4 regions of the Kocuria sp. KSNUG genome follow, and region 3 is predicted to be linked to each of the others. Evidence: riboswitches for the same ligand, from Rfam matches in the RefSeq annotation. Region 3 holds a riboswitch; each other region holds the start of a gene.

Region 1 (7,467 bases), 350 kb from region 3:
ACCAGTAGCGCGGGGCACTGACTGCCTCATCCCCGGGGGTGCTGAGACCCCTGTCAGCCCGCAACCCCGAGCTGCCGCGCGAGCCACGCGTACTCCCACGCGGTGTCCTTCCACTGCGCGTACCTCCCGGACGCGCCACCGTGGCCGCCGGCCATCTCGCAGCGCAGCAGCACGGTCTCCGGGTGCGCCACGCGGGTGCGCAGCTCGGCCACCCACTTGGCGGGCTCCACGTAGAGCACGCGGGTGTCGTTGAGGCTCGTGACGGCGAGGATCGGCGGGTAGTCGGCGTCCCGCACGTTCTCGTAGGGGGAGTAGGAGCGCATGTACTCGTAGACCTCGGCGGACTCCACGGGGTTGCCCCACTCCTCCCACTCCAGGGCGGTCAGCGGCAGCTCGGGCATGAGCATGGAGGTCAGCGCATCCACGAACGGCACCGCGGCCAGCCCGCCGCAGTACAGCTCGGGGGCCAGGTTCAGCACTGCGCCCGCGAGCAGACCGCCCGCCGAGCCGCCCATCAGCGCGATCCGCCGCGCATCCACGTCCGGGCGCGCGGCCAGGTGCCGGGTCACGGCCACGAAGTCCGTGAACGTGTTGGTCTTGGTGTTCTTCTTGCCGTTCTCGTACCACGCGCGCCCCAGCTCACCGCCACCGCGCACGTGCGCCACGGCCCAGACCACGCCACGGTCCAGCAGGGACAGCCGAGAGATGGAGAACGCCGGGTCCGTGCTGATCTCGTAGGAGCCGTACGCGTACTGCAGCACCGGCGCGGGCACGGCGGGGTCCAGGTCCGCGCGGCGGATCAGGCTCACGGGAATCCGCGTGCCGTCCTCGGCGACCGCCCAGTCCCGCTCCACGGTGTAGTCCTCGCTGCGGTACCCGCCCAGCACGGTGGCCTCGCGCCGCAGCACGGGCTCGCCCACGCCGAACCCGTCCAGCGCACCGGCCCTGGGCTCGCCCGTGGGGATGTCGTACACGCGTGGCGGCGTCACGAAGGACGTGTAGGACACCCGCACCACCGGGTTCTCGTACTCCGCGGAGAGCACACCGGTGCTGCTGAGGTCCTCGTCGAACGCGGCCTCGGTCCCGGCCAGCAGCTCGGCATCCGCCGCTGAGCCGGCGCCCGGGGACGACGACGCCGCACCGCGCACCCGCGCGCCCGTTCCGTGGTGCGCCGTCCCGGGCACCAGGGCGTCCAGGGCCGCGCGGGGGATCAGGCGCACCCGGGGGGTGGTGTTCTCGCGCAGGGCCACCACCAGGTGGGTGGCCGTGGGGAGGCAGGACTCCACGCGCACGGTCTCCGAGGCCGGGACCAGATCCACCAGGTCCGCCTCCGCGAGGCCCCGCCCGGCGTGCTCCAGCGGCATGAGGCTGACCCGGCCGTTCGGGGCCTGGGCGTCGTGGGAGAGCAGCAGGACCTCGGTGCCTGCCACGGTGAGGGGCTCCACCTCGTAGAGCACCCGCTCCTCGCGCGAGAGCACGACCCGCCACGGCAGGTCCGCAGGGGCCCCGGTGCGTGCCCCCTCCGCAGGGTTCGCGTACCCGGGCTCCGCCCCCGTGCGCTGACCGGATGCGTCCCGGTCCATCCGGGGGGAGGCAGCCGCGGGGGACGGGCCCCGGGAACCCGGCACGGCGGCGTCGTGCGCCGGAGCGTGTGAACTGGCCGCGGCGGCGTCGTCCGCGGGAAGCGCGCTCAGGTGCAGGATGCGGTACTCGCTGTACTCCGAGCAGGAGGAGGACAGCATGAGCCACTGCTTGTCCGCGGAGAGCTCTGCGCCGAGCCAGAGGCCCGGGTCGTCCTCCTGGAACAGCAGCTGGTCCTCGGCCACGTCCGTGCCGAGCAGGTGCCGGTACACGCGGTGCGGACGCCAGGACTCGTCCACCACCGTGTAGATGACCTGGGACGCGTCCGGGGTGAGGAACGCACCGTAGGAGGTCTGGGGAATCTGGTCCGCGAGCAGCTCCCCAGTGGTGAGGTCCTCGACGTGGACGGTGAACCGCTCGTCCCCGGCGGTGTCCTCGGACCAGGCCAGGCGGGAGCCGTCCTCCGCGACGCTGAACGCGCCCAGGGCGTAGAACTCGTGCTCCTGGGACGCGGCGTTGGCGTCCAGCAGGGTCTGCTCGCCGTCCAGGGACGTTCCGGGCTCCACGGCGGGCGGGGTCCAGTCCGCGGCGTCCGACACGGGCACCCGGCAGAACACCTGGTGCGCGCCGCCCTCCACGGTGCGCGCGAAGTACCACCAGTCCCCGTGGCGGCTGGGGACCGAGAGGTCCGTCTCCTGCGTGCGGTCCTTGATCTCCGTGTAGATGCGCTCCCGCAGCGGGGCGAGGTCCGCGGTGACGGCCTCCGCGTAGGCGTTCTCGGCGTCCAGGTGCGCGCGCACCTCGGGGGAGTCCTTCTCTCGGAGCCACTCGTAGGGGTCCACGAACGTGTGACCGTGGAACGTGCGCTCCACGGGACGGCGGGGTGCCACGGGGAAGGTCTGCTGCTCGAAAGTCATGCGCCCCAGTCTAGGGACGCGGCAGAATGTGCCGCGTGCAGACCAATCTTTCTCCCACTTCACCGAGCGTGCCGCGCGCCGACCTCCGGATGCAGATCCTGCTGGTGCTCGGGGTGTCCCTGGGCGCGTCGGCGGTGTACTCCGTGCTGGACCTCGTGGAGATGGCGGTGCAGTCCTCGATCGCGGAGAGCTCCACCACGCTCAACCAGCCGCTCAGCCCGGTTCCGGTGATCGACGCGCTGCGACGCCTGACCAGCATCTGCTTCGCGCTCGTGCCCGTGGTGCTCGCGCTGTGGTTCCTCGCGGGGACCACCTCCCGGATCCCCACCGCCCTGCGCGGCATCGGTGCGGATGCACGCCGCCCGGGGCACGACGCCGCCCGGGGCCTCGCGCTGTTCGCCGTCATGGGCGGTGGGACCCTCGTGCTCTACCAGGCCGGGAGGGCGCTCGGGATCACGGCGGAGATCACCACCTCCACCCTGGAGAACACGTGGTGGACGGTTCCGCTGCTACTGCTCACCGCCCTGCGCCACGCGCTCGTGGAGGAGATCATCGTGGTGGCGTTCCTCGCGGACAGGATGCGGCGGCTGGGCCGCTCGTGGTGGACCGTGGCCATCGTGTCCTCGGTGCTCCGGGCGAGCTACCACCTGTACCAGGGGGTGGGGCCGGCGCTGGGCAACCTGGTCATGGGGCTCGTGTTCGTGTGGTGCTACCGCCGGTACGGGCGGGTGATGCCGCTGCTCGTCGCACACTTCCTGCTGGACGCGGTCGGCTTCCTCGCGCCGCAGCTCCTGGCCGGCTGACCGCCTGGGCGGGCGGCGTCGTCGTGCCCCGGCGGATCAGATGGTGACGGGCCCGTCCGGGGTGCCGAAGGTGACCGCCATGAGGCCGGGGGTGCCGTGGGGAGCGGACCACGTGACGTCCACCGAGCGCAGGACGTCCTCCACGGGACCGCCGAGCCAGTCCGTGACGCGCTCGGGGGAACCGGCGATGTCCATGCCGGTCAGGCGGACGTCCGTGATGCGCGCCTGGGACGGGTGCATCTCGTCCGCGGAGTCGAAGTGGATCATGAACGGCAGCTGCGGATCCGCGATCAGGCCCTTGACGCCGATCTGGTGCCAGTCCAGGCGCCGGCCGTCCGGGAAGATGCGCCCGCCCGGCACGGAGGGGCGGCCCAGCTTCTGCTCGAACGGAGCGAGGTCCGGAACCTCCACGACCCACCCGAGCCAGCCGCCACCGGCCTCGGAGCGGGCGCGGACGGCCTGGCCGAACGGCGCCTTGTCCGCGGCGGGGTGCTCCAGCACGGTCACGACCTCCACGTACTGGTGGTCCGTGAGCGGCAGGATCATGTTCTGCGTGCCGAACCGGGGGTGCACGCCGCCCTTCACGGGCTCGATCCCCAGGCGGTCCGCGATCCGCTCGGTGGTGGCCTCCAGCCCGTCCGGCTGCGCTGCGAAGGAAACGTGGTCCAGCTTCATGCAGTCATGGTGGCACCCGTCACACGGGGGTCCAAATCGACGGGTGCAACACTGCGGACACCGAACTTGACGCGGGAGCCGCCGGGTTCCCACACTTGAGGTCTAGGTCACGAGAGTCAGCGCCAAGCCCCAGCTTGCTGACCGGCAACCCTCCCTACCGCGGCGGGGTGCCCTGGGTGAAGACCTGGCCGTGACGTCGTCCGACGTCCACGGCAAGCGCGGGCCACCGGTCGCCCGTTCGTGCGGGCACCGTGCGGACGGTCGCCTGGCCCCTGATCCTTCCGAGAAGGAGCACGGCCATGAGCACTGCACCCACCCCCGACAACCCCCAGGACTGGGCCTTCGAGACCCGCCAGATCCACGCGGGCCAGAACCCGGACCCCGTGACGGGTTCACGGGCGCTGCCCATCCACCAGACCTCGTCCTTCGTGTTCCCGGACGCGGACACGGCCGCCGCGCGGTTCGCGCTCGCGGACATGGGCCCCATCTACTCCCGTCTGACCAACCCCACCACCGAGGTGGTGGAGAACCGACTCGCCTCCCTGGAAGGGGGAGTGGGGGCGCTGATGGTCTCCTCCGGGCAGGCCGCCGCCACCCTGGCGGTGCTCAACCTGGGCAGTGCGGGAACGCACGTGGTGGCCAGCCCGTCCCTCTACGGCGGCTCGTACAACCTGCTCAAGCACACGCTGCCGCGGCTGGGTGTGGAGACCACGTTCGTGGCGGACCCGGACGATCCGCAGCAGTGGCGGGACGCCGTGCGCCCCACCACCGTGGCGTTCTTCGGGGAGACCATCCCCAACCCCCGCAACGACGTCCTGGACGTGGAGACCGTGGCCGGGATCGCCCACGAGGCCGGGGTGCCGCTGATCGTGGACAACACCGTGGCCACTCCGTACCTGGTGCGGCCCATCGAGTGGGGCGCGGACATCGTGCTGCACTCGGGCACCAAGTTCCTGGGCGGGCACGGCACCGCGATCGGCGGGTTCATCGTGGACGCCGGGCGCTTCGACTACGGCGCGGACCCGGAGCGGTTCCCGGGCTTCAACCAGCCGGACCCCACGTACAACGGCCTGGTGTACGCGCGGGACCTGGGCGCGGACGGCGCGTTCGGGGTCAACCTCTCCTACGTGCTCAAGGCTCGTGTGCAGCTGCTGCGTGACCTGGGCACGTCGATCTCCCCGTTCAACGCGTTCCTCATCGAGCAGGGCATCGAGACGCTGTCCCTGCGGGTGGAGCGCCACGTGGCCAACGCCCAGCGGGTGGCCGAGTGGCTCGAGTCCCGCCCCGAGGTCCGCTCCGTGTCCTACGCCGGCCTGCCGTCCTCCCCGTGGCACGAGCGGGCGCGCAAGTACGCGCCCCGGGGAGCCGGTTCCGTTCTCGGTTTTGTGCTGGAGGGCGGCAAAGAGGCGGGGATCGCGTTCGTGGACGCGCTGAGCCTGCACTCTCACGTGGCGAACATCGGGGACGTGCGGTCCCTGGTGATCCACCCGGCATCCACGACGCACGCGCAGCTCTCCCCGCAGGAGCAGCTCGCGGCGGGCGTGGAGCCAGGCTTCGTGCGGCTCTCGGTGGGCACCGAGGGGATCGAGGACATCCTCGCGGACCTCGAGGAGGGTTTCGCGGCCCTGGCCGCGGCTCCGGGGGTCAAGGACGCCCGCCACGGCCAGGGAGATCAGGACCCGGCGCGCTCGCAGGCGGACCGGGCGGTGAACGGCACCGTGCGGGCCGCCTCCGCGGGTACCGAGCCAGCCGTGGACCCCGGCGCCGGCGCGGACGGCGGCCCAGCGGCGTCGTCGACGGCGCGTCCGGACGCGGCCGCCGGGCCCGCGGCATGACCGTGGTGCAGACCGCGCCCGCCGTGCGCCGGGACGGTGTGGTGCGGGCCGCGGAGATCGGGGAGCTCACCCTCGAGTCCGGATTCCGACTGCCGCACGTGCGCCTGGCGTACGAGACGTGGGGCGAGCTCGCCCCGGACGGCTCCAACGCGGTGCTGGTCGAGCACGCGCTCACGGGTGACTCGCACGCGGCGCGCGGAACGGCCGTGGGCTGCGGGGACACCGCACCCTTCGACGTGGACGGTCGCCGTGCCGCCGCGGACGCCGGCGGCTGGTGGGACGGGCTCATCGGACCGGGCGCGGCCATCGACACCACCCGCTGGTTCGTGGTGTGCGCCAACATCCTGGGCGGCTGCCACGGCAGCACCGGCCCGGCAAGCCTCGCCCCGGACGGCACGCCGTGGGGCTCGCGGTTCCCCCGGATCACCGTGCGGGACACCGTGGCCGCGGAGGCGCGGCTCGCGGACCTACTGGGCATCCGGAGGTGGCGGCTCGTGGTGGGCGGCTCCATGGGTGGTGCCCGCGCCCTGGAGTGGGCCGTGTGCCACCCCGAGCGGGTGGCGGCGTGCGCCGTGATCGCGGCGAACGCCCGGGTCAGCGCGGAGCAGCTCGCGTGGGGCCGCACCCAGGCGCTCGCCATCCGGCAGGACCCCCGGTTCCGCCACGGCGACTACTACGCCGGCCCGCACCCCGTGGAGGGCCTCGGCCTGGCACGGCGGATCGCGCACATCACCTACCGCAGCGCCCACGAGCTCGCCGCCCGCTTCGGGCGGGAGGCGCAGCCGCGCGAGGACCCCGCGGGCACGCACCCGGGCACCCGGGGACGCTACCGGGTGGAGGGCTACCTGGACCGCCAGGCGGAGAAGCTTGCGGCGCGCTTCGACGCGAATGCGTACCTCAGCGTCAACGAGACCCTGATGTCCCACGACGTCGCCCGCGGCCGCGGCAGCCTCCGGCAGGCCCTCGCGCGCACCCGCTGCGAGTGGCTCGTGGCGGCGGTGGACTCGGACCGGCTGTTCCCGCCCGAAGAGTCCGCCGAGCTCGCCGCCGCGCTGCCCGGTGAGCACGAGGTGCGCACCATCACCTCACCGAGCGGGCACGACGGCTTCCTGCTGGAGACCCCGCAGGTGGGGCGGCTGCTGCGGACCACGGTGCTGCGGGACTGAGCGGCGTGCCCGGCTACGTGCTGCGGCTGACCACGACGACGGCGCCCGCACCCGGGAAGGGGCGCGGGCGCCGTCGGCGTGCGGCACAGCGAAGTGGGAGCTCTCAGGCCTCCTCGGCCTGCTCCGGGATTTGTTCGCCCGCGCCGGGGATCGTGGCCTGGCCGAACGCGGGGCGCTTGGCGGTGATGTAGTCCCCGGAGCTGCGGCGGCGGATGCGGCGGCCCACCCAGGGGACGAAGTACTTGCGGGCCCACACCATGTCGTCCCGGCGGGCCTGGCGCCAGTTGCGCACGGGGCGCTCCTCGGGGTGGTCGGGGATGAGTCCGTGGTCCACGCCCAGGCAGTCCAGCGCCTCGCACGCGATGAGCTGGTGTCCCAGCGGGGAGAAGTGCAGGCGGTCCGGGGCCCACATCTGGGGGTCGCTCAGCTGGTTCAGCCCCCACAGGTCCACGAGCACGGCGTCGTGGCGGGCGGCCACCGTGCGCACGTT
Region 2 (7,467 bases), 170 kb from region 3:
GGACACGGCGTCGTCGGTGCAGCGGTACGTGCTGGGCATGAACCGCGAGAACGTGCTGGTACGCCCGCACCTGCGGCTCGTGGAACGCTTTGCCCGGCCCGAGGCGTGGCAGGCGCTGGACGAGTCCTCCGCCCAGGACGTCATGGACAACCTCGCAGGGTTGCCGTCCAGCGAGCAGGACCCGGACGTGGACGCCAAGAGCTTCGACCTGCTGGTGCTGCGCCACCAGGTGGCGCTGCTGGACGGGGACGACGCCGCGGGGGAGGGCTACCGGGCCAGGATCCAGGAGATCGCGGAGCAGCTGCGGGGCAAGGACAAGATCCCGGCCGTCCAGAAGCAGCTCGAGATCCTCGAGGCCGCTGCCGGGGACGAGTGGTGGCAGGACGTCACCCTGCCCATGCTGGACGTGCTGCGCCAGCGCGTCCGCGGGCTGGTGGCGCTGATCGAGAAGACCCGGCGCAATCCCGTGTACACCGACTTCCAGGACACCCTGGAGGAGATCCGGGATGTGGAGCTGCACCCCCGTGCTCCCGGCACGGATCTGGCACGTTTCGAGCAGAAGGCCCGGGCGTTCCTCACCCAGCACCTGGACCACGTGGCCATCGAGCGGCTGCGCCGCAACAAGCCGCTCACGGCCGCGGACCTCAAGAGCCTCGAGGAGATGATGATCGAGCACGGGGTGGGGGACCGGGACGCCCTGCGGGACGCCGCCGAGCGGAACCAGGGCATGGGCCTGCTCATCCGCAAGCTCGTGGGCATGGAACGGGCTGAGGTGTCCACGCTGTTCGCGGAGTACCTCAACCGCTCCACCCACACCGTGGAGCAGATCCGGTTCATCGAACGGGTGATCGACGAGCTCACCCGCAACGGGGCCATGGAGCCGGAGCGGCTCTACGAACCGCCCTTCACGGACATCGCCTGGTCCGGGCCGGAGGTGCTGTTCGAGGAGGAGGACGTGGACCGGATCATCGACCTCTCCGCGCTGGTGCGCCAGCGGGCCGTCCCGGCGGAGGCCCTGCCGCCCACGGGCTGACTGGCTGGCAGTCTGACGGGTTGACGGTCTGCGGGCTGGCGGGTGCCGCGCCGTGAGGACCGGCGGACAGAGGATGCCACGGCTCGTCACGGAGCCCGAATGCGCCGCCCCGAACATGCCGGACCGCCCGCGCCGTGCGTTTTGCGCGGCGTGGGCGGTCCGTGGTTCCGGAATCACCGTCTCCTGGCTCAGGCGGCGCCCGCTGAACTAAGGACGGGCCCCGCGCCGACGCGGGCGTCGTGGTCCTCCCGCTCGAGCTCCGTGCGCACGGACACCGCGGCGGTCACGAGGCGGTCGAGTGCTGCCTCGGTCTCGGGCCAGCCACGGGTCTTGAGCCCGCAGTCCGGGTTGACCCACACGCGCTCCGCGCCAATGGCGTGGGCGGCACGGCGCACCCTGCGAGCCACCTCCTCGAAGGAGGGCACGCGCGGGGAGTGGATGTCCCACACACCGGGTCCCACGTCCCTCGGGAAGTCCGCGGCGGCGAGACCGTCCACGATGCCCGAGCCGGAGCGGGAGGCCTCCAGCGTGGTGACGTCCGCGTCCAGACCCTCGATCGCATCCAGCACGGTCTCGAACTCGGAGTAGCAGAGGTGGGTGTGAATTTGCGTGTCCGCGGCGGCGGCACCCGTGGCCAGCCGGAACGCGCCCACGGACCACTCCAGGTAGGCCGGACGGTCCGCCTCGCGCAGCGGCAGCAGCTCCCGCAGGGCGGGCTCGTCCACCTGCACCACGGCGGTGCCGGCGGCTTCGAGGTCGGTGATCTCGTCCCGCAGGGCCAGCGCCACCTGATCGGCCACCTCGGCCGCGGGGACGTCGTCCCGCACGAAGGACCACGCGAGAATCGTGACCGGACCCGTGAGCATGCCCTTCACAGGACGGTCGGTGAGCGAGGCCGCGTAGCGCGTCCAGTCCACGGTGATGGGCACGCGCCGGGAGACGTCCCCGAACAGGATGGACGGGCGTGTGCACCGCGAGCCGTAGGACTGCACCCAGCCGTGGCGGGTGGTCGCGAAACCCTCCAGGGACTCCGCGAAGTACTGCACCATGTCGTTGCGCTCCGCCTCTCCGTGCACCAGCACGTCCAGCCCCAGCTCCTCCTGGGCGCGCACCGCGCGGGCGATCTCGGACCGGATGGCCTCCCAGTAGGCGGCGCCGTCCAGGCGACCCGCCCGGTGGGCGGCGCGGGCCGCCCGGATCTCGGCGGTCTGCGGGAAGGAGCCGATGGTCGTGGTGGGCAGCAGCGGCAGCCTCAGCCGCTCCTGCTGCGCCGCCCGGCGTTCAGCCGCTGAGGGGCGCCATCGGTCCTCCGGGGAGACGGCCGCGGTGCGCTCGCGGATCTCGGGGCGGCGCGTCGCGGGGTGGGCGGCCCGGGCCTCGCGGATGCGGGTGTCGGTCTCCAGGGTCTGCGCAATCGAGTCCCAGCCGTGCTCGACGCCGCGCGCCAGCTCGACGACCTCGCTCACCTTCTGGTCCGCGAACGCCACCCAGCTGCGCACGTCCGGGTCCAGTTCGGTCTCCCGGGTGACGTCGTGCGGGACGTGCAGCAGCGGCGTCGCCGTGCCCACCGCCACGGGGCCGCGGCCCGCGGCACGCAACCGGTGCAGGGTGTCCGTGGCGCCCGCCAGGTTCGTGCGCCACACGGTGCGTCCGCCCACGACGCCGCCCACCACCGGCCGCTCGCCCCACGCCTCGAGCGCGGCCCGGGTGGGGACGGCCCCGCGGTCGAGGTCCACGGCGAGGGCGTCCACGCCCGTGCGGGCCAGCGCGAGGTGGGCGTCCTGCCCGGCGTCCCCGTAGCCCACGGTCACCAGCACCGAGGGGTGGTCCGACAGGGCGGTCAGCCGCGTGTACGCGGTGGTCACCGCGGAGAGGATCCGTTCGCGGGACGCACCCCAGCCGTCCGCGGCGAGGGCGGGCTCGTCCAGCTGCACCCACGGCACACCGGCCGCGTGCAGAGAGCTGAGGATCGAGACGTACTGGGCCAGGACGTCGTCGAGCCCTGCCAGGGGGTCCACCCGCGCGCCGTGGGCCGCGGGGGTCTCCGGGCGCGAGAGCAGCAGGAAGGTCACGGGACCCACCAGCACGGGGCGGGTCCGCACGCCGGTGCGCCGCAGGGTGTCCCGGTACCGGGAGACCAGGCTCTCCGGGTGCGCCCGCAGGGCGGTGCCCGGATCGAGCTCGGGGACGTAGTAGTGGTAGTTGGTGTCGAACCACTTGGTCAGCTCCAGCGGCTCCAGATCGTCCGTCCCCCGGGACAGGGCCGTGATCAGCTCGATCCCGCGCTCGGTGTCCGGCGCGGCGGGGAGGAGGCCCTCCGCCCGGAACCGGGCCGGCACGGCACCCAGGGCGAGCGCGGTGTCCAGGACGTGGTCCACGGCGAAGCCCTCGGAGGGCACGGCGGTGTCCTGCGTGAGCCCCAGTTCGCGCAGCCTGAGGGTCGTGCGCTCCCGGAGGTCGCCGAGAGTGTCCAGGACGGTCTGGGCCGGGTGCCGTGCGGGCTCCGCCCAGTAGGCCTCGAGGGCCCGCTTGAGTTCCCGGTCCGGGCCGATGCGCGGGTAGCCCAGGATCGTGGCGCTGGGCAGGGGGGTGGGATTCGTGACGGTCATGATCTCTCCTTGTAGGGGTTGGTGTGGTGACGTGAAAAGGGTGTGAGGCAGCCGCGTCGCGGGTGGGCCGGCGACGGCGCTGTACGGGGTCACTGGGCGTGACGGGCGCGGCGGGCGTACCGGGGCACGTGCTCCAGCGCGCGTGGGCAGAGCCGCGCGTGCGGCTCTGCGGTGGGCGGTGCGCACGACGCCGCACGGTCAGGCCGCGGGGCTGCGGCCCCGGTACTCGCGGGCCGCATCCCGGACGCGCAGGTGCTCCAGGATGGTGAGCGCCGCGTCCGGGCGGTTGAACGTGTACAGGTGGAAGCCTGCGCAGCCCAGGTCCAGGAGGTCGTCGATCAGCGACAGCGTGGCCGCGGTGCCCCGGTGCCGCAGCTCCTCGGGGGAGCCCGAGGTGAGGAACCGGGTGAGCCGCTCGGGAACGGGCACTCCGGTGATCTCCGTCATCCGCTGCAACCGTTTCGGGTTGGTCAGGGGCATGAGACCCGCGACCACCGGGATGTGGATCCCCTCGGAGCGCGCCCGCTCCAGGAACGACGCGTAGTCCTCGGGCTCGTAGAGCACCTGCGTGATCGCGTAGTCCGCCCCGGCCTCCTGCTTCTCCCACAGGGACGCGAGATCCGCCTCGGGGTCACGCCCCCGGGCGGGGGACGGGTAGCACGCCACCGACACGGACAGCGGCCGCGTCCCGGGGCGGAACCCGTCCCCGAAACGACGCCGCTCGACGTCCCGGATGAGCCGCACCAGCTCCGAGGCCCGGCCGATCCCCCCGGGCGGGGTCCGCCACTGCCCGGCGCCCAGGGGCGGGTCCCCGCGCAGCGCGAGGAGGTCGCGGACGCCGTCGTCCAGCAGCTGCTCCACCGAACGCTCCAGCCCCGCGCGGTCGGTGCCACCGCACGTGAAGTGGGCCATCACGGGGGTCCTGGTGGTGCGGCGCAGATGGCGCAGCGCCTCGCGGGACACACCACGACCACCCGAGTGTCCGTGCGTGACGGAGAAGAAGTCGGGCCCGGCCTGGGCCATGGCGTCGATGCTGCGCCACACGGTGTCCGGGTCCGCGGTGGGGCGGGGCGGGAACACCTCGAAGGAGACGAGCGTGGAGCGCCGGGGGCGGCGCACCAGCCAGGACGTGCGCGCGGGCGGTTCGGAGCAGGACGGCTCGGACGAGTCCGGGCTGGGCGCTGGGGCGGCGGGTGCGCCCGCGCGGCAGGTGGCCGCCGTGGGAACGCCACTGGGGCGGCTGGCACCCGCAGGATCGTGCCCGCCCGTCGAGGAGGCGGGGCCCACGGGAACGGCTGAGCCGGCGGGGTGGGCGCCTGACGCGTAAACGGGCTCGTCCGCGGCGCGGGCCGCGGCCACGAGCTGCGGCCTGTCCTCGGCGCGGGCGGTCGGCGGTGTGACGGGCATATGAGAAAACCTCCGGCGGTAGGACGCCGGAGGTGGACCCCGTGCGCCGTACTTGCCAGCCACGCGGTTGCGCGGCGGCCGGATCGTCATCTGGGGCACCCCACTACAGCAGGAGGGTTGCCGCCCGGCCAGCCAGAGCTTTTCGCCGGGTCTCATGATCCTTTGGTGGGTGAGACGGTAGCACGAGGGCCCCGCGCCGTGAAAAACACACGGCCCGGGACGGCGTGTCCCCGGGGTCGGACCCCGGGGGACACACGCGTGGTCAGCGGCCGACCACGACCTCCAGGTTCTCGCCGGAGGCGGGGTCGAAGAAGCACGTCTCCCGGGCGTTCGGCCGCACGTGGATCGTGGATCCAGCCTCCATCTGCAGGAACTTGTCCGCGCGGACGGTGGCGCGGCCCTTCTCCAGCCGCATGGCGCGGGCGTCCTCGGTCCCGGGGTCCGAGGTGCCCGGCAGCACGCAGTGGATGAACGCCTCGGAGCCGAGCTTCTCCACCAGGTGGACCCGCAGGGGCAGAGCGGGGGTCCCCGGTGCGTCACCCTCGCCCGTGATCTCCCACGACTCCGGACGGACACCCACGGTCACGGTGTCCCGCACGTGCGCCGAGAACTCGGCCGGCACGGGCACCCGCAGCCCGCTCGCGGCGTCGAGGACCGCGTGGCCGTCCCGGACGGGGACGTCGTGCATGATGGTCATCGCCGGCGACCCGATGAAGCGAGCCACGAACACGTTTGCGGGGTGCTCGTAGAGGTGGATCGGATCGGCCACCTGCTGCAGCTGACCGTCGCGCAGCACGGCCACGCGGTCGCCCATGGTCATGGCCTCGACCTGGTCGTGGGTCACGTAGATGGTGGTGACCCCCAGCTCCCGCTGGAGGTCCGCGATCTGGGCGCGGGTGGACACGCGCAGCGTGGCATCCAGGTTGGACAGCGGCTCGTCCATGCACCACACCTTGGGGTTGCGCACGATCGAGCGGCCCATGGCCACACGCTGCCGCTGTCCCCCGGACATGGCCGCGGGACGCTTGTCCATGAGGGGCCCGAGCTCCAGCATGGCGGCGGCGCGCTCCACCCGCTGCTCGATCTCGGCGCGGTCCAGCTTCTCGTTCTCCAGCGCGAAGGACATGTTCTGCCGCGCGGTCATGTTGGGGTACAGGGCGTAGGACTGGAACACCATGGCCACGTCACGGTCGCGGGCCCGGGTGCCCGTGACGTCGCGGCCGTCGATGAACACGGAGCCCTCGTCCACGGGCTCGAGGCCGGCGAGCATCCGCATGGCCGTGGACTTGCCGCTGCCGGAGGGGCCCACGAGGACCAGGAGCTCACCGTCACGGATGCTGAGATCGAGCTGGGACACCGCCGGCGGCTTGCCCGGATCGAAGATGCGTGATGCGTGCTTGTACTCGACGGTGGCCATGGTGCTCCTCGGGCTCTTGGGTGGTGACAGTGGTGACGAACTCGGTGCCGCAGCGCGGTGGTCGCCGCGGGCTCACCGTGGTGTTAAGCGGTGCGGGCGCCGTTCGGATCGGGCCGCGGGTGGCAGCCCCGAGAGGGGCCGCCACCCGCGGTGGATCACAGCTTGGGCTTGATGTCCGAGTCGATGATCTTCTGGGTCTCGTCCTGCAGCTGCTGGAAGACGGTCTTGACGTCCTCGCCACCGAACGTGATGCGGTCCAGGCCGCCGCCGATCCGCTGGCCACCGCCGGAGACGAACACACGGGCCGCGTCCTGCGGCTGGGTGTTCTCGTTCAGCTGCTTGATCGCGGTCATCGCATTGGGGTTCTCCTCGAGGAACTTCTTCTCCTCGGGCTTCTCCATGGCGTCCTTGCGCACCGGCATGTAGCCGGTGGCCTGGGTGAACGTGATCGTGTTGTCGGTGTTCGTCATGAAGTCGATGAACTTGGCGGCGGTGAGCTTGCGCTCGTCGCTGATGCCGTTGGGGATCGCCAGGCCTGCGCCACCGGTGGCGCAGCCGGGCTTCGGGCCGGGCAGGTAGGTGGTGTAGAAGTCGAACTTCGCGGCCTCCTTGAGGCCACCCAGGGAGCCCGTGGACTCCAGCAGCGCCGCGCCGTTGCCGATCCCGAAGTCGTTGGCCCCGTCCTGGACGATCTTGATGTGCCCCTCCGCCACGTGCTTCTTGAGGTACTCGCCGGCCTTGATGGAGTTCTCCTCCGTGAAGGTGGCGGTCCAGTCGCGGGAGTAGGCGCCCCCGAACGTCCAGATCATGCCCTGGAAGTACCAGTCCATGTAGTTGGCACCGTCCGGGAGGATCAGCGCCGGTTTGCCGCCGTTGGCCTTGACCAGCTGGGGCGCCCACTGCGCGAACTCCTCCCACGTGCGGGGCCCGCGGTCCGTGGGCAGGCCGGCCTTCCGCATCATGTCCTTGTTGAAGTACATGATGCAGGTGGAGCGGGCGTA
Region 3 (7,467 bases):
AGGGTTTTCTGCGCGTGGGCAGGCGGGTGGGCCGCTGGACGGGACGCGGGCTGTGCTACGGCCTGATCTGGCTGGGGCTCACCCTGCTGGCAGCGGGTGGGATCATCCGGCACTACTGGGGCCAGATCTCGGTGGGACAGATGCGCATGAACCTGATGTCCGTGCAGACGGACGGTGGCGGCGGGTCCGTGGTGTGGATCTCCGTGCTGGTCATCGGGGTTCTTCCCGTCCTGGTCACCGTGGGCATCGCCCTCGCCCGGCGCGCGTGGCTGCGCCGGGCCCGGCGCGGGCAGTCCACCAGGGCCCCGCGCGGCGTCGTGCGCTGCGCCTCCGCCGTGACCGTGGCTGCGGTGTTCGTGGCGGGGAGCACGAGCTTCGCGTCCGCGGTGGACCTGCCCCAGTACGTCAAGGCCGTGAAGTCCCCGCACGACATCGGCTCCAAGTACGTCCAGCCCACCATCACGAGTGACGCGGACAAGCGCAACCTGGTGGTCATCTACCTGGAGTCCGGGGAGGCCACGCTCGCGGACGAGGAGCTGTTCGAGAAGAACGCCTTCGCGCCGCTCGAGGAGGTCACCCGGCCCGAGGACGGGTGGCGCAGCGTCGAGGACTTCCAGCAGTACGAGGGTGGCGGCTGGACCATGGCCGGGATCGCCTCCACCCAGTGCGGCATCCCGCTCAAGGAGGCCGGGAACGGCAGCTCCGGTGACATCGGTGCCGGGCAGGAGCAGTACCTGGGTGGCGTGACCTGCCTGGGGGACGTCCTGCAGAACCACGGGTACACGAACACGTTCCTGGGCGGGGCCAACTCCTCCTTCGCGGGCAAGGACACGTTCCTGCGCACCCACGGCTACACCGAGGACAAGGGCCTGGAGGACTGGCGCGCGGCGGGCGAGCCCCCGGAGAACTTCCGCAGCGACTGGGGCCTGAGCGACGAGCGCCTCATGGCCCACGCCAAGGACGAGGTGGACCGCCTGCACGCCGAGTACGAGCGCACGGGCCAGCCGTTCAACCTGTCCATGCTGACCCTGGACACCCACGAACCGGTCCACATCTACAACTCCTGCGACGTGGACACCCAGAACGAGGTGACCTCCGTGTTCGCGTGCTCCATGACCCAGGTGGCCGGGTTCGTGGAGCACATGAAGGCCCAGGGCTACCTGGAGGACACCTCCGTGGTGATCATGGGCGACCACCTCAAGCACATGAGCGCCGGGGACGCGTTCCACGAGCAGCTGGACCACCACCCCAACCGCACCGTGTTCAACCGCGTGTGGATCCCTGGTGAGACCGCCGAGCAGCCCCTGCGGGCCGGCGCGGACCAGCTCAGCATGTACCCCACCCTCCTGGAGGCGGCGGGTCTCTCGGTGCACGACGGCGCCGCGGGCCTGGGCACGTCCGTCCGGCAGCAGCAGCCTCCCCAGGGCTCGGCGCAGGCCATGGACCCCGAGGAGTACCAGCAGCTGCTGGACTCGCGTTCCGCCGATTTCTACTCCCGGGCCTGGGACCCCGAGAACCCGGTGGGCTGACCCCCTGGCCCCTCCGCGCGGCTACTTCCCGCTGGGCGAGGTCTCTCCCGCCTGCTTTCCGGAGGTCAGCCCGGCACGGACGCGGGCCGCCGCCACCCGGGCGCGCGTGCGCGCCGAGCCCGCTTCGTCCCGCGCGCGGCGCGCGGCGCGGTAGGCCATGTAGCGGGGGGCGCTGACGGAAACGTCCCACGTGCCGCCCAGTGCCACGTCCGCGCCGCCGAAGGATCGCTTGAAGGCGCTGAACCCGGTCCACGGGTGGGTGGGATCGCTCAGCGGGGCAATTCCGAAGAGGTCGCCGATCGCGAGACCCTGCTCGGCGGCGTCGAGCAGCGCCTGGGCGATGAGCGGCTGGTTGGGGCGCAGCTTGCGAACGCTCGCGTCCATGCCCGAGTGGGCGAAGATCCGCGTGGTCGGGGAGTCGTACGTCAGCAGCGCGCTGACCACGGTGCCGTCCACGGAGCTGGTGTAGGCCGTGCAGTTCCCCGTGGCCCCCAGGCTGCGGGCGGCGCTGCGGAGGTAGTCCTCGCTGTGCGCCGTGAAGCCCTTTCGCCCGGCGGTGCGGTGCTGCAGGTCGATCACGGCCTCGGCGGCGTCCGGATGGGAGTCCGAGGCCAGAGTGAGACCCTTGTCCCGGTGGCGCCGCCACAGGTTGCGGTTGGTGCCCGTCATGGCCGCGAGGATCTCCTGCGGTTCGCGGGCGAGATCCACCCACCGCGTGTACGCGGGCTGGATGTCACGCGGGGCGGGCCGCGCTCCGAGGGCGCGCAGTGCCGCGCCGAGCGAGGGTGCCGTGGCGTTCTGCTGCTGCACGGCCGCGGCGAAGGGGGTGCCGACCGGGGACGGCACCTGCGGCTCCACCCGCAACCAGGCCACGGAGTGCTCGCGTGCGGCGGTGCGCAGCTCGCGCAACGCCTCCGGCAGAACCTCGGGGTGGGCCAGGACCGGTCCGTAGGGGGCGTACCAGACCGCCCCGGCCCGGGAGCGCTCCTCGATCACGAGCGCGTGCCACCCCGTGCCGTCAAGGGCGTGGGTGCGTCGCGAGAGACCGGCCTGGAAGTGCTGCCAGGGTTCGGCCTGCAGCACGCTGGACGGTCCGAGGACCGCGAGGGGGTCCGGGTGGGCGGGGGTGTGCCTCATGCGGGGTGCTCATCCTTGAGTGTCTGCCCCCGCCGCAAGGGATCGTCCTGGGGTCGCGGGGGTCGATCTTCATTAGATAGCCAAGCTCACCGACCCGCAACAGCACCCGTGCGGCGTGTTCCCATGTGACGACGGCGTGTCCAGCGGCAGAAGCCGGTGGAACGCGACTACAGCACGTCCCACCGGCCGTTCGGGCCACGGGAGGAACCGGGTGGGCAGGACGTGGCGCCCGCCCACCCGGTACTTCCCTGGATCACCGCGGGATCGTCACTGCCCGTCGACCACCGCCGGGTGCAGCAGGGCGAGCCTGCTCTGCGAGCTCGGCACGCTGGCGAGCGAGGTCCCGGGGTCGAACGACGCCGCGGCCCCGCTGTGCTGCAGCGTGTGGAACCGCTCCAGCAGGGCGGGGTCGTGGCACCACCAGGTCCGGGTGCCGCCGTCCGGGAACGTGGCCTGCACCGTGTTCCCGTGCGGGGCGCCCAGCTCCACCCGGACCCACCGGTCCTGGTTCTCGACGGCCAGGCGGGACTGGATGTAGTGCGCGTTGTGCCCCGGGCGGTAGCTCCGGCAGGCGGAATCCCCGTCCATGTGGACGCACGGGTGTTCGGGAGTGGGAGCGGAGTTGCTCATGATGGTGACCTTTCGCAGACTTCCGCGCGGCGGGTGCCGGGCGGCGGATCTTCCTCCGGGGGCACCGGGTGCGAACAACCGGTTGCCAGCCGACCAGCCGGAGGGCTGATGGTCGGGCTTCTTGATCCGGGAACATCACAGCACAACGCTCCGACACGCACAAGCGTCTGCGCCGCCCGGACACGACGAAGGGCCGCCGAGCAGCACGGGAGAACCCCGTACCGCTCAGCGGCTCCTGCGCAGCGAGCCGGTGCGGGAGCCCCGCACCGTGGCACTCAGCCGATGACCGAGTCCACCAGAGCCTTGGCCTCCTGCTGCACCTGCTTCAGGTGCTCCTCACCCTTGAAGGACTCGGCGTAGATCTTGTAGACGTCCTCCGTGCCGGAGGGCCGGGCCGCGAACCACGCGTTCTCCGTGGTGACCTTGAGCCCGCCGATCGCCGCGCCGTTGCCGGGGGCCTCCGTGAGCTTGGCGGTGATGGGCTCACCGGCCAGGGTGTCCGCCGTGACCTGCTCCGCGGAGAGCTTCTTGAGGGCGGCCTTCTGCTCGCGGTTCGCCGGGGCGTCGATCCGCTGGTACACCGGGTCCCCGAACTGCTCGGTAAGCTCGCGGTAGCGCTGCGAGGGGGTTGTGCCGGTGGTCGCGGTCATCTCCGCGGCGAGCAGCGCCAGGATGATGCCGTCCTTGTCCGTGGTCCACACGGAGCCGTCCCGGCGCAGGAACGAGGCACCCGCGGACTCCTCCCCGCCGAAACCGATGGAGCCGTCCAGCAGTCCGGGCACGAACCACTTGAAGCCCACGGGCACCTCGTCCAGGCGCCGGCCCAGGGACTGCGCCACGCGGTCGATGATCGAGGAGGACACCAGGGTCTTGCCCACCCCGGCGTCGCCGCGCCAGCCGTCGCGCGTGCGGTAGAGGTAGTCGATGGCCACCGCGAGGTAGTGGTTGGGGTTCATGAGCCCGGCGTCCGGGGTCACGATCCCGTGGCGGTCGCTGTCGGCGTCGTTGCCCGTGGCGATGTCGTACTTGTCCCGGGCGCCGATGAGCGAGGCCATGGCGGAGGGGGAGGAGCAGTCCATGCGGATCTTCTCGTCCCAGTCCAGGGTCATGAACGCCCACTGCGGGTCCACGGTGGGGTTCACCACCTCCAGGTTCAGTCCGAAGCGCTCGCCGATCTCCTGCCAGTACGCCACCGACGCCGAGCCCATGGGGTCCGCGCCGATGCGCACGCCTGCGGCCTTGATGGCCTCCAGATCGATGATCTCCGGCAGCGCGGAGACGTAGCTGTCCAGGAAGTCGAACGTCCCGGTGGTCTCCGCGGCCTTCGCGTCCTCCAGGGACACGCGCCGCACGCCCTCCAGGCCCGCCTCGATGAGCTCGTTGGCGCGGTCCGCGATCCACCCGGTGGCGTCCGTGTCCGCGGGGCCGCCGTGCGGGGGGTTGTACTTGAAGCCGCCGTCCGTGGGCGGGTTGTGGGACGGGGTGATCACGATCCCGTCCGCGCGGTCCTCCGGCTGGGAGGCGTTGTACGTGAGGATCGCGTGGGACAGCGCCGGGGTGGGTGTGAACCCGTCCCGCGCGTCCAGCAGCGTGTGCACACCGTTGGCGGCGAGCACCTGCAGCGCCGTGTCCTGCGCGGGCCCGGACAGCGCGTGGGTGTCCTTGCCCATGAACAGCGGGCCGGTGATGCCCTGCCCGGCGCGGTACTCCACGATCGCCTGCGTGATCGCCGCGATGTGGTCCTCGTTGAACGAGGTCTTCAGCGAGGAGCCGCGGTGCCCGGAGGTTCCGAACGCCACCCGCTGGTCCGGGTTCCCGGCATCCGGGGCGCGGTCGAAGTATGCCGCCACGAGGTCGTCGATGTCCACGAGGTCACTGGGTTGGGCAACGGTGCCCGCACGGTTGGTCATGCCCCCAACCTAGTCCCGAAAGCGCGCCCCGTCAGGCCGTGCGCCGCTCGGTTTCGGGCCTCGGCCCCGCCCCGGCGGACGACGACGCCGCACGGCCACCTCCCGCGCGCGGAGGCACGCTCAGGCGACGAGGCGGGCGTGCGGCGTCGTGGGCGGGTCCAGCTGGGCGGCCAGCGCGAACAGCTGCGCCTCACCGGACGCGCGCCCCACGAGCTGGATTCCCATGGGGACCGGACCCGGGTAGTCGCCGGTCTCGGGGGTGCGCCACGTGGTGGGTACCGTGATCGCGGGCAGCCCGATCACGTTCACCACCGAGGTCCACGGCGTGTACTGGCACTGGCGCATGTAGTCCTGCTCCGCACCCGCGGGATCCGCGATGTCGAAGCCCTCGTGGAACCACCCCACGGGCCGCGGCGGCATGGCCAGGGCGGGGGTGAGGACCATGTCGAAGCGGGAGAACTGGCGGATGAGGTCCGCCTCGATCCCGCGCAGCACGGCGAAGGCGTCCGCGAGCTCCACCGCGCTGCGGGACAGGGCGCGCTCGCGGAACGAGCGGGCCAGCCCGGTGAGCAGGTGCTCGGCGCCGTTCAGCGGCAGCTGGCCCATGGCCGTGGTCCACAGCCGGGAGAACGCCTCGGGGTACGCGGGGTCGTAGTGGATCTCCGCGTCCTCCACGGTGTGGCCCAGCGCCTCGAGCAGGCGGATCCCCTCGGCCAGCGCCGACCGCGCCTCGGGGGAGACCGTGATCTCGTACGTGGCGTCGAACGGAGAGGCCGTGCTCACCCCGATGCGCAGCGGCCGCTGGTCCCACGGCGCATCCCCCTCCAGGGCGCGCTCCACGACCCGCGAGAACGACGGTTCGGGCGCGGCCACCACGGGCCGGTCGATCCGCTCGTGGCCCGGGGTGTGGCACAGCACGTCCAGGAGCAGGGCGGCGTCCGCGGCGGTGCGGGTGATCGGCCCGTTGACCCCCAGCTGCCCGACGTTCGACAGCGCGTCGCTGCTGGGCACCCGTCCTCGGCTGGGCTTGAGCCCGATGAGCCCGCACGCCGCCGCGGGGATCCGCACGGACCCGCCGCCGTCCGAGCCGATGGCCGCGGGGAGGATGCCCGCGGCCACTGCGGCGGCCTGGCCGCCGGAGGACCCACCCGGGGAGCAGTGCAGCGCAAAGGGGTTGCGCGCTGCTGGGTACATGCGGTTCTCGGAGTAGGAGTTGAGCAGGAACTCCGGCACCTGTGTCTTGCCGAGCAGCACGGCACCGCTGTCCTGCAGGGTGGCCGCGAGCTCGTCCGATTGCTCCGCGGGCGGGACCGTGCCGTCCTCCCCGCGGGTGGTCAGGGACCCCCAGGAGGTGGGCATGCCGGCGACGTCGTGCCCGTCCTTGAGCGACTGGGGGACGCCCAGCAGGGCGGGCGTTTCCGCGTGGTGTTGGGGCGGGACCACGGAGGGACGCGTTCCGCCGTGCCGGGTGGACCCGCCGGACCGCTCGGAGGCCGGTGCCCGAGAGTCTCCGAGGAGCCCCCCGCAGCGCAGCCGCTGGTCTGCGGCGCGGGCGCCCTCCAGCGCCGCGTCCCGTGCCACGTGCACGAACGCCCCCAGGTGCTCGTTCAGCGCGTCGATGCGGTCCAGTGCCGCCGAGGTGAGTGCCTCGCTCGTCGTCTCGCCGCGGCGCAGGGCGGCCACGGTCTCGGTCAGGGTGGGGAAGTGCGCCACGGGATCCTCTCGCGCGGTCGGTGGGCGGTGGGGGATCAGGCGGTGGGCGTCGTGGTGGGCTCCGCCGCCTCGGCGCTCCGGCGGCGGCGCAGGTTGCGGCGCACGAGCGGCCAGAACAGTGCCAGCACGGCCACGGCCACGAGGCTCGTCCACACCTGGGTGCGGCTCGCCTCGTCCGAGACCAGCATGACCACCACGATCCCGGCGACCGCCACGATCACCAGGATGCCGAGCCACGGGTGCAGCCACATCTTGAGCTTGAGGTTGGCCTGTTCCTCGGGGCTCATCTGCGAGCGCAGCTTCATCTGGGTGATGGCCACGAACACGTACACGAACAGGGCCACGAGGCCGGCCGAGTTCATGATGAAGTCGAAGATCCCGGACTCCGGGGCCAGGAAGTTCACGAACACCGCCGCGTAGCCGCCCAGGGTGGAAGCGAGCACGGCCACCACGGGCACGCCGTTCGAGGACTTGCGGGCCACGATCCGCGGAGCCAGTCCCTCGCCCGCGAGAGCCGAGAACATGCGCGCTGCGGAATACAGTCCGGA
Region 4 (7,467 bases), 410 kb from region 3:
TGCGGCACGGTGCGCATCACGGAGGACACGAACTTGCGGGTGGTCTCCGCCCTCGGGTGCGCGAAGAGCTCCGCGGTGGTCCCGGTCTCCACGACCCGCCCGGAGTCCATGACCGCCACACGGTCGGCGACGGCGCGCACCACGTCCATCTCGTGGGTGATCAGCACGATCGTGATCCCCAGCTCACGGTTGACGCGTCGCAGCAGGCTCAGGACCTCCTGCGTGGTCTCCGGGTCCAGTGCGGACGTGGACTCGTCCGCGAGCAGCAGCTCGGGGTTGGTGGCGAGCGCTCGCGCGATGCCCACCCGCTGCTTCTGGCCGCCCGAGAGCTGCTCGGGGTAGTTGCCAGCGCGCTCGGTGAGCCCCACGAACTCGAGCAGCTCTGCCACCCGCGCCCTGCGGTCCTCCGGCTTCCACCCGGCCCGTTTGAGCGGGAACTCGATGTTGCCGGCCACGGTGCGGGACGTGAACAGGTTGAACTGCTGGAAGATCATCCCGATGTCCCGGCGGATCGGGGCCAGCTGGGTCTCGCTGCGGCCGTCCACCTGGCGGCCGGCCACCTGCAGGCTGCCGGACGTGATGGGTTCCAGGCCGTTGATGAGGCGCACCAGCGTGGACTTGCCGGCACCCGAGTAGCCGATGACGGCGAAGATCTCCCCGCGCCGGATGTCCAGGTCCACGGAGTCCACGGCGGTGACCGTGCGCGTGCGGCGCTTGGAGCCGGTCACGAAGACCTTGCTGACGTCCCGGAAGCTGACCAGTGTCTGCGCCTCGGGCGCCGGGCTCACTTGCTCTGCCCCTTGAGGTCCTCGGAGTAGCGGGACAGCAGGTCCTTGAGCTCCTGCTGGTCCACCTCGGTGGGCACCGCGGTGCCCTTGGTCTCCTGCTTCTCGGCCTCCAGCACCTTGTCGTCGTAGTAGAAACCCGCAACCTTCTTGAGGGTCTCGTTCTCCGCATTGGCCTGCGTGGCGGCGAAGATGTTGTCGTACACCTTGGCGCTGTCCGCGGTGGGGTCGTCCTGGGCCAGTGCCTTGTTCGGGTCCAGCCCGGCGCGGTCCAGGAAGTCGTTGTTCACCACGGAGGCGGCCACGGAATCCATGGACAGCACGGTCTGCTCCGCGGAGACGGGGCGGACCTTCACCTTGGACTTCTCGGTGTCCACGTCCTGCTCGGTGGGGGCGATCGTGTCCTTGGTGAAGGTCACCAGGCCCTGCTGCTCCAGCAGGCTCAGCGCCCGGGAGAGGTTGATGGAGTCGTTGGGAACGGCGATCTCGTCCCCGTCCTTGAAGTCGGCCACGGACTTCACGGACTTGGAGTACAGCCCCAGCGGGAAGATGGACGTGGAGCCCACGGGGGTGATCGTGTCACCCGAGTTGTTGTTGTAGTCCGCCAGGTAGGCGATGTGCTGGAACCAGTTCATGTCGATGTCCCCGCTCTTCAGGGCGGGATTCGGCTGGCTGTAGTCGCTGAAGTCCACGAACTCCACGGTGACGTCGTTCTGCGCCGCCACCTCCTTGAACGCATCCTGGACGGGGGTGGCGCCCACGATGCCGATGGTGATCTTGCCGTCGGCCATGGGATCGGTGTTCTCGGGGCCGCCGCACGCGGTGAGGGTCAGGCCCAGGGTGGTGGCCAGTACAACGGGGATCAGGCGCTTGCTTCGCACGGTGATGCCTTTCCAGGGTCGGGATACGGATGCGCGGAGCAAACAGTCCCACCTGGATGAGGGCAATGATCAGACACGTGCCATTCGAGGAAAACCGCACTTGCCGTGATCTGTTCGAACCGCGGCCGGATGGTCATCTGGGGCACCCCGCTACGGGAGAGGGTTGCCGTCCGGCCAGCCAGAGCTTCGCGCCGGATCTCGTCATCCGCCCAGAACTGTAGCACGGTGCTCGCAGGTTCCCGTACCGCCGGACGACGCCGCCCGGTCCGCCCCCGTCCGCACGGCGTCATCGCGTGCCACGGCGCACCCCGGGGCCGCGCCTGGCTCCCTCCCCCCCTCGAGCGCCCCCCCGGGCATGGCGACGCCCGCAGTGGGAGTTCGGACTGGCAGACCGGTTCAGCGACCTCCCGCGATCCGTTCGTCCGCGCGCGCCCTGGCCCACGTCTCCGCCTCGAGCACGTCCTCCAGGCGGGGTTCGCGCACGCCGTCGTGCTCGTCGACCACGCGCGAGACCAGCTCGACGATCTGCAGGAATCCGAGCTCCCCGCGGTGGAACGCGTGCACCGCCTGCTCGTTCGCGGCGTTGAACACCGCGGGCCACGTGCCGCCGAGCCCCCCGGCGTGCTTGATCAGCTCCACGGCGGGGAAGGCCTCGGCGTCCAGCGGCTCGAAGGTCCACTCGGCGGCGCGCGTCCAGTCGCACGCGGCGGCCGCACCCGTGACCCGGTGGGGCCACGCGATGCCCAGCGCGATCGGCAGCCGCATGTCCGGCGGCGAGGCCTGCGCGAGAGTGGAGCCGTCCGTGAACTGGACCATGGAGTGCACCACGGACTGGGGGTGGACCGTCACGTCGATCCGCTCGAGCGGGACGTCGAAGAGCAGGCTGGCCTCGAGCACCTCGAGGGCCTTGTTGACCAGGGTCGCGGAATTCGTGGTGACCATGGGGCCCATGTCCCAGGTGGGGTGCCGCAGGGCCTGCTCGGGGCTCACGTGGGCCAGCTGCTCCCGGGTCATGCCGCGAAACGGTCCCCCGGACGCCGTGAGCACCAGACGGTCCACCTCCCCGGCCGTCCCGGAGCGCAGCGCCTGGGCGATCGCGGAGTGCTCGGAGTCCACGGGGATCAGCGCATCCGTGAGACCCGTGGCCGCGGCGGCCGCCGTGACCAGCGGACCGCCCGCGATCAACGACTCCTTGTTGACGAGCGCCACCCGGCGCCCGACCTCCAGGGCCGCCAGCGTGGGCTCCAGACCGATGCTTCCGGTGATGCCGTTGAGGACCACGTCCGCGCCCTCCCACGCGGCCACCTGTGCGGCGGCTCGGGGGCCGTGGAGGATCTCGGGCCGCGGCGCCGGGGAGCGTGCCGCCCGGGCGGCGTCGTCGATCAGCTCACCCAGCCGGGCGGCGTCCTGCGCGGACCCGCTGGTGGCGACGGCCGCCACGCTGAAGTCCACCGCCTGCTGCGCGAGGAGCTCGAGGTGGCCCGCACCCGCGGCGAGGGCGAGGACCTCGAAGGGCGGGTGGGTGACGCCGCCCCCGGGCCGCGTCAGCTGGGCGGCGCCCCGGACGACGTCGAGCGCCTGCGTGCCGATGGACCCCGTGGAGCCGAGGACCACCAGACGGCGGGGAGCCCCACGGGTGGCGCGGTCGAGGTCGGGGGTCATGGCTGCGGAGGTCATGGCACCAGTATGGCGCGCCCGTCCGACCCGCCCTTCCCTGCGCAGAGCCCTGGCGCGCCCGAGATCCGCCCGAGCCACCGGGAGGTGTCGTCACGGCCCTGGACAGACGACAAGGGCGCCACCCGGGGGTGACGCCCTTGCTCAGTGGTCCTCGCGGACCCGTGCGGTTCAGCGACGGCGGCCGACGACGAAACCGTAGATCAGCAGCACGATGATCGCGCCCACGACGGACGTGATGATGGTGCCGAAGCTGATCTCCTGGATCCCGTTGCTCAGACCCGGGATGAACGACCCGAGCCAGCCACCGAGGAACGCGCCCACGATGCCGAGGATCATGGTGACGATGATCCCGCCACCCTGCTTGCCCGGCAGGATCAGCTTGGCGAGAGCGCCAGCGATGATGCCGAGGATGATCCAGCTGAAAATGCCCATTTCTCCACCTCAAGTTTTCGTTGCAAACGCGTGCGGTTGCCCGCAGTCGCTCTGGTCAGCGAACCGTCGCTCAGTGTACTACCAGTTTGGGGGTCTATGGGCTCCGGTGCACCGCGGCGGTCCCTGAAAACCGGGGCCGCCGCGGTGGAGTCAGTGCGAGACGGCCTTCTCGGCGCCCACACCTGTGAGGGAACGCACTTCCATCTCGGACTGCTTGAGGGGATCCTCACGGCGCCGCTCGGTCACCGATCCCAGGAAGCCCAGCAGGAACGAGGCCGGGATGGAGATGATGCCCGGGTTGGACAGCGGGTAGATGGCGAAGTCCGCACCGGGGATCATGGAGGTCTCCGAGCCGGACATCACCGGCGAGAAGACGATCAGCACCACGGAGAGGATCAGCCCGCCGTACATGGACCACACGGCCCCGCGGGTGGTGAAGCGCTTCCAGTACAGGGAGTACAGGATGGTCGGGAGGTTGGCGGAGGCCGCCACCGCGAAGGCCAGCGCCACGAGGAACGCCACGTTCTGCCCCTGGGCGCCGATGCCGCCGGCGATGGAGATCAGACCGATGACCACCACGGTGGTCTTGGCCACGCGCAGCTCCTGGCGCGGGTCCGAGTTCCCCTTCTTGATCACGGACGTGTAGATGTCGTGCGCGAAGGACGCCGACGCCGTGATGGCCAGTCCCGCGACCACGGCCAGGATGGTGGCGAACGCGACCGCCGCGATCAGACCCATGAGCACCGATCCACCGAGCTCGTAGGCCAGCAGGGGTGCTGCGGAGTTCACTCCTCCGGGTGCGCTCTTGATCCGGTCCGCTCCGATGAGGGCGGCGGCACCGAAGCCGAGCACCAGAGTGAAGAGGTAGAACAGGCCGATCAGGGTGATGGCCCACACCACGGACTTCCGGGCCTCTTTGGCCGTGGGGACCGTGTAGAAGCGCATGAGCACGTGGGGCAGCCCCGCCGCGCCGAGCACGAGCGCGAGTCCGAGGGAGATGAAGTCCAGCTTGGAGATCTCGCTCACGCCGTACTTCAGTCCGGGCTCGAGCATCGCGGGGTTGTTGTTGGTCTCCACCGCGGCGCCCATGATGGCCGAGAGGTTGAAGCCGAACATCGCGAGGATCCACACGGTCATCACGGCCACGCCGGTCACGAGCAGGCACGCCTTGATGATCTGCACCCACGTGGTGCCCTTCATTCCGCCCACAAGCACATAGACGATCATGATGACGCCCACGATCACGATCACCAGCGACTGGCCGGCCTTGGAGCTGATGCCCAGCAGGAGGGACACGAGCGCACCCGCGCCCGCCATCTGCGCCAGGAGGTAGAAGAAGGTGACCGCCAGCGTCGAGATGGAGGCCGCCACGCGGACCGGGCGCTGGCGCAGCCGGAACGAGAGGACGTCCGCCATGGTGAACTTACCGGTGTTGCGCAGCGGCTCCGCGATGAGCAGCAGCGCCACGAGCCACGCGACGAAGAAACCGATCGAGTAGAGGAACCCGTCGTAGCCCTGCAGGGCGATGGCCCCCACGATGCCCAGGAACGATGCCGCAGACAGGTAGTCACCGGCAATGGCCAGCCCGTTCTGGGTTCCGGAGAAGGAGCGCCCGCCGGCGTAGTAGTCGGCCGCCGTGGCGGTGGACTTGGACGCCCGGATCACCACCACCAGCGTGACGAGCACGAAGCCCAGGAAGATCGAGATGTTGATCGCGGGGTTGCCCACGGTCGCGGAGCTCTCCTGCGCGAGGTGCACCGCGGGCAGGGACATCGCGGGAACGGCGATCATGGCCGGACCTCCTGGTCGGTCTCGGTCTGCTTGTCGAGGGATGCCTCGAGCTCCTCGCGCAGCGCCGTGGCCTGCGGGTCGAGGGTGCGGTTGGCGAACGCGACGTACGCCGCGGTGATGCCGAACGTGGTGACGAACTGCAGCAGCCCGAGGACGAGCCCCAGGTTGATGTTGCCCGCCACCGGGGTGGACATGAAGCCGGGAGCGTAGATGGCCAGCACCACGTAGAGCAGGTACCAGACCAGGAACGCCACGGCCATGGGGAACACGAAGGACCGGTGGGTCTTGCGCAGGCGCTGGAACTGTTCCGAGCGCTGCACCGCGGGGAAGTCGATGCCGAAGGCTGCCGGGGAGCCGTTCGGGTCGACAGAGGACGTGGATGCCATGAGTGCCTCCTAGTGTGATGGGCACCACACTAGGAGTTGTGTATCCAAAGACACAAGAGGTGGCAGAAAACTGCTGCAATAATCCTTGAAATTACGGGCGAGTCACTGGTGGTCCCTGCAGGCTGTCCGACACTGTGTATACAGAATCGCCGGTCAGGCACCCCTGCCGCGCACCGCGAGCACGAACTCCACCGCGCGGTCCAGGAAGGCGTCCACCTGCTGCTCCTCGTAGCACCGCTGGCCCTGGGCCGGGCGGAACACCGCGTGGCGCAGGAGCTCGGGAGAGACGTCCTCACCGCTGCGCAGCTCCGCCACCAGGCGGTCGCACAGGACGTCCACCTCGGCCGCGGAGTACCCCTGGGTGCGGTGCTTGCGGGGGCGGCGGAAGCGTTCGGAGTGGGGCCGGTTGAGCCGTCCCAGCAGCAGCCCGCCCAGCCACTCCACGTGCTCGTTCCACCGCTGCTCGCCGTGCTCCTCGATGAACACGGTGCGCTCGCGCTCGAACAGCTCGTCCTCCAGCACGTCCAGGTGCGCGTCCACGGCCGCGGGGTCGTAGCCGCCGCGGGCGCGGTCGAAGACCCGCTCGCGCAGCTGCCGGCTGCCCATGCGCCGGTCCCCCACCGCGTGGGAGCCCGTGGCCGGGTCGGTGCCCTCGCCGGAGGGGGTGCGGGCGGCGGAGTCCACCCGCGCGGAAGTGGGCACGGGCTCGGAGGCCGCGGGCGGCGTCGTGGTGGCGCGCAGGGCCTCGAGGCGGTCCAGGAGGTCGTCCACCTGGGCGGTGTCGTAGCCCCACAGCCGGTCGCCGCAGCGGGGGAAACGGTCCTGAGATGTCATGCGAGCCCTTTCGAGAACGAGATCGGGACCGGTCACGCGCGGTGACCGGTCCCGGCAGCGGCGCCCCGGCGTGGCGTCAGGCCAGGGCGCTGAACAGTTCGAAGATGACGTAGCCGGTGATGACCGCGAACAGGATCGAGTCGATCCGGTCCATCACACCGCCGTGGCCCGGCAGCAGGGTCCCCATGTCCTTGATCCCGATCTCGCGCTTGATCATGGACTCGGAGAAGTCCCCCACCGTGGAGACCGCCACGATGGCCACGGCCAGCACCGCACCCTGCCACCACGGCATCTCCAGCAGGAACTCGGCGCACAGCACACCCACCACCACGGCGCCGCCCACGGAGCCGGCGAAACCCTCCCAGGACTTCTTGGGCGAGATCCTGGGAGCCATGGGGTGCTTGCCCCACACCACCCCCACCGCGTAGCCGAAGGTGTCGGAGCTGATGGCCAGGAGGATGACCGTGAGCACCTTCCGGGAGCCGTCCGGCGAGTGGTAGAGCAGCACGGCGGTGCTCAGCAGGAAGGACGCCCACACCAGGGCGAACACGGATCCCATGATCGAGAGCATCATGCCGTGCCGCGGCCCGAAGGCGCGCCACACCACCACGAGCGTGACCGCGAGCACGAGCGCCATGGACAGCGCCTCGCCGCCTCCGAAGAACGCGGCCAGGGGCATGA

The links. A riboswitch is a leader RNA that binds a small molecule or an ion and turns the genes downstream of it on or off. The one in region 3 is predicted to bind S-adenosylmethionine.
Region 1: it holds a riboswitch for S-adenosylmethionine, as region 3 does, so the genes downstream of both, AABM36_RS05850 (bifunctional o-acetylhomoserine/o-acetylserine sulfhydrylase) here and AABM36_RS04425 (hypothetical protein) in region 3, are expected to answer to the same signal.
Region 2: it holds a riboswitch for S-adenosylmethionine, as region 3 does, so the genes downstream of both, AABM36_RS03660 (methylenetetrahydrofolate reductase) here and AABM36_RS04425 (hypothetical protein) in region 3, are expected to answer to the same signal.
Region 4: it holds a riboswitch for S-adenosylmethionine, as region 3 does, so the genes downstream of both, AABM36_RS06155 (MetQ/NlpA family ABC transporter substrate-binding protein) here and AABM36_RS04425 (hypothetical protein) in region 3, are expected to answer to the same signal.

The regions. Positions count from the first base shown of each region.
Region 1 is NZ_CP150981.1:1,360,518-1,367,984, forward strand. It holds gene AABM36_RS05830 (hypothetical protein) at 1-8, shown strand, start outside; gene AABM36_RS05835 (S9 family peptidase) at 54-2,498, opposite strand; gene AABM36_RS05840 (CPBP family intramembrane glutamic endopeptidase) at 2,525-3,301, shown strand; gene AABM36_RS05845 (VOC family protein) at 3,338-3,976, opposite strand; SAM riboswitch class IV at 4,082-4,201, shown strand; gene AABM36_RS05850 (bifunctional o-acetylhomoserine/o-acetylserine sulfhydrylase) at 4,276-5,811, shown strand; gene metX (homoserine O-acetyltransferase MetX) at 5,808-6,977, shown strand; gene AABM36_RS05860 (SGNH/GDSL hydrolase family protein) at 7,081-7,467, opposite strand, start outside.
Region 2 is NZ_CP150981.1:840,623-848,089, forward strand. It holds gene AABM36_RS03650 (DEAD/DEAH box helicase family protein) at 1-1,033, shown strand, start outside; gene metE (5-methyltetrahydropteroyltriglutamate--homocysteine S-methyltransferase) at 1,222-3,642, opposite strand; gene AABM36_RS03660 (methylenetetrahydrofolate reductase) at 3,841-5,049, opposite strand; SAM riboswitch class IV at 5,093-5,209, opposite strand; gene AABM36_RS03665 (ABC transporter ATP-binding protein) at 5,312-6,466, opposite strand; gene AABM36_RS03670 (ABC transporter substrate-binding protein) at 6,622-7,467, opposite strand, start outside.
Region 3 is NZ_CP150981.1:1,013,535-1,021,001, forward strand. It holds gene AABM36_RS04415 (sulfatase-like hydrolase/transferase) at 1-1,529, shown strand, start outside; gene AABM36_RS04420 (lipid II:glycine glycyltransferase FemX) at 1,551-2,666, opposite strand; gene AABM36_RS04425 (hypothetical protein) at 2,934-3,296, opposite strand; SAM riboswitch class IV at 3,308-3,423, opposite strand; gene pgm (phosphoglucomutase (alpha-D-glucose-1,6-bisphosphate-dependent)) at 3,572-5,206, opposite strand; gene AABM36_RS04435 (amidase) at 5,327-6,919, opposite strand; gene AABM36_RS04440 (amino acid permease) at 6,955-7,467, opposite strand, start outside.
Region 4 is NZ_CP150981.1:1,419,704-1,427,170, reverse strand. It holds gene AABM36_RS06160 (methionine ABC transporter ATP-binding protein) at 1-788, opposite strand, end outside; gene AABM36_RS06155 (MetQ/NlpA family ABC transporter substrate-binding protein) at 785-1,666, opposite strand; SAM riboswitch class IV at 1,758-1,872, opposite strand; gene dxr (1-deoxy-D-xylulose-5-phosphate reductoisomerase) at 2,063-3,343, opposite strand; gene AABM36_RS06145 (GlsB/YeaQ/YmgE family stress response membrane protein) at 3,512-3,775, opposite strand; gene AABM36_RS06140 (solute symporter family protein) at 3,926-5,566, opposite strand; gene AABM36_RS06135 (DUF485 domain-containing protein) at 5,563-5,952, opposite strand; gene AABM36_RS06130 (DivIVA domain-containing protein) at 6,106-6,786, opposite strand; gene AABM36_RS06125 (phosphatidate cytidylyltransferase) at 6,863-7,467, opposite strand, start outside.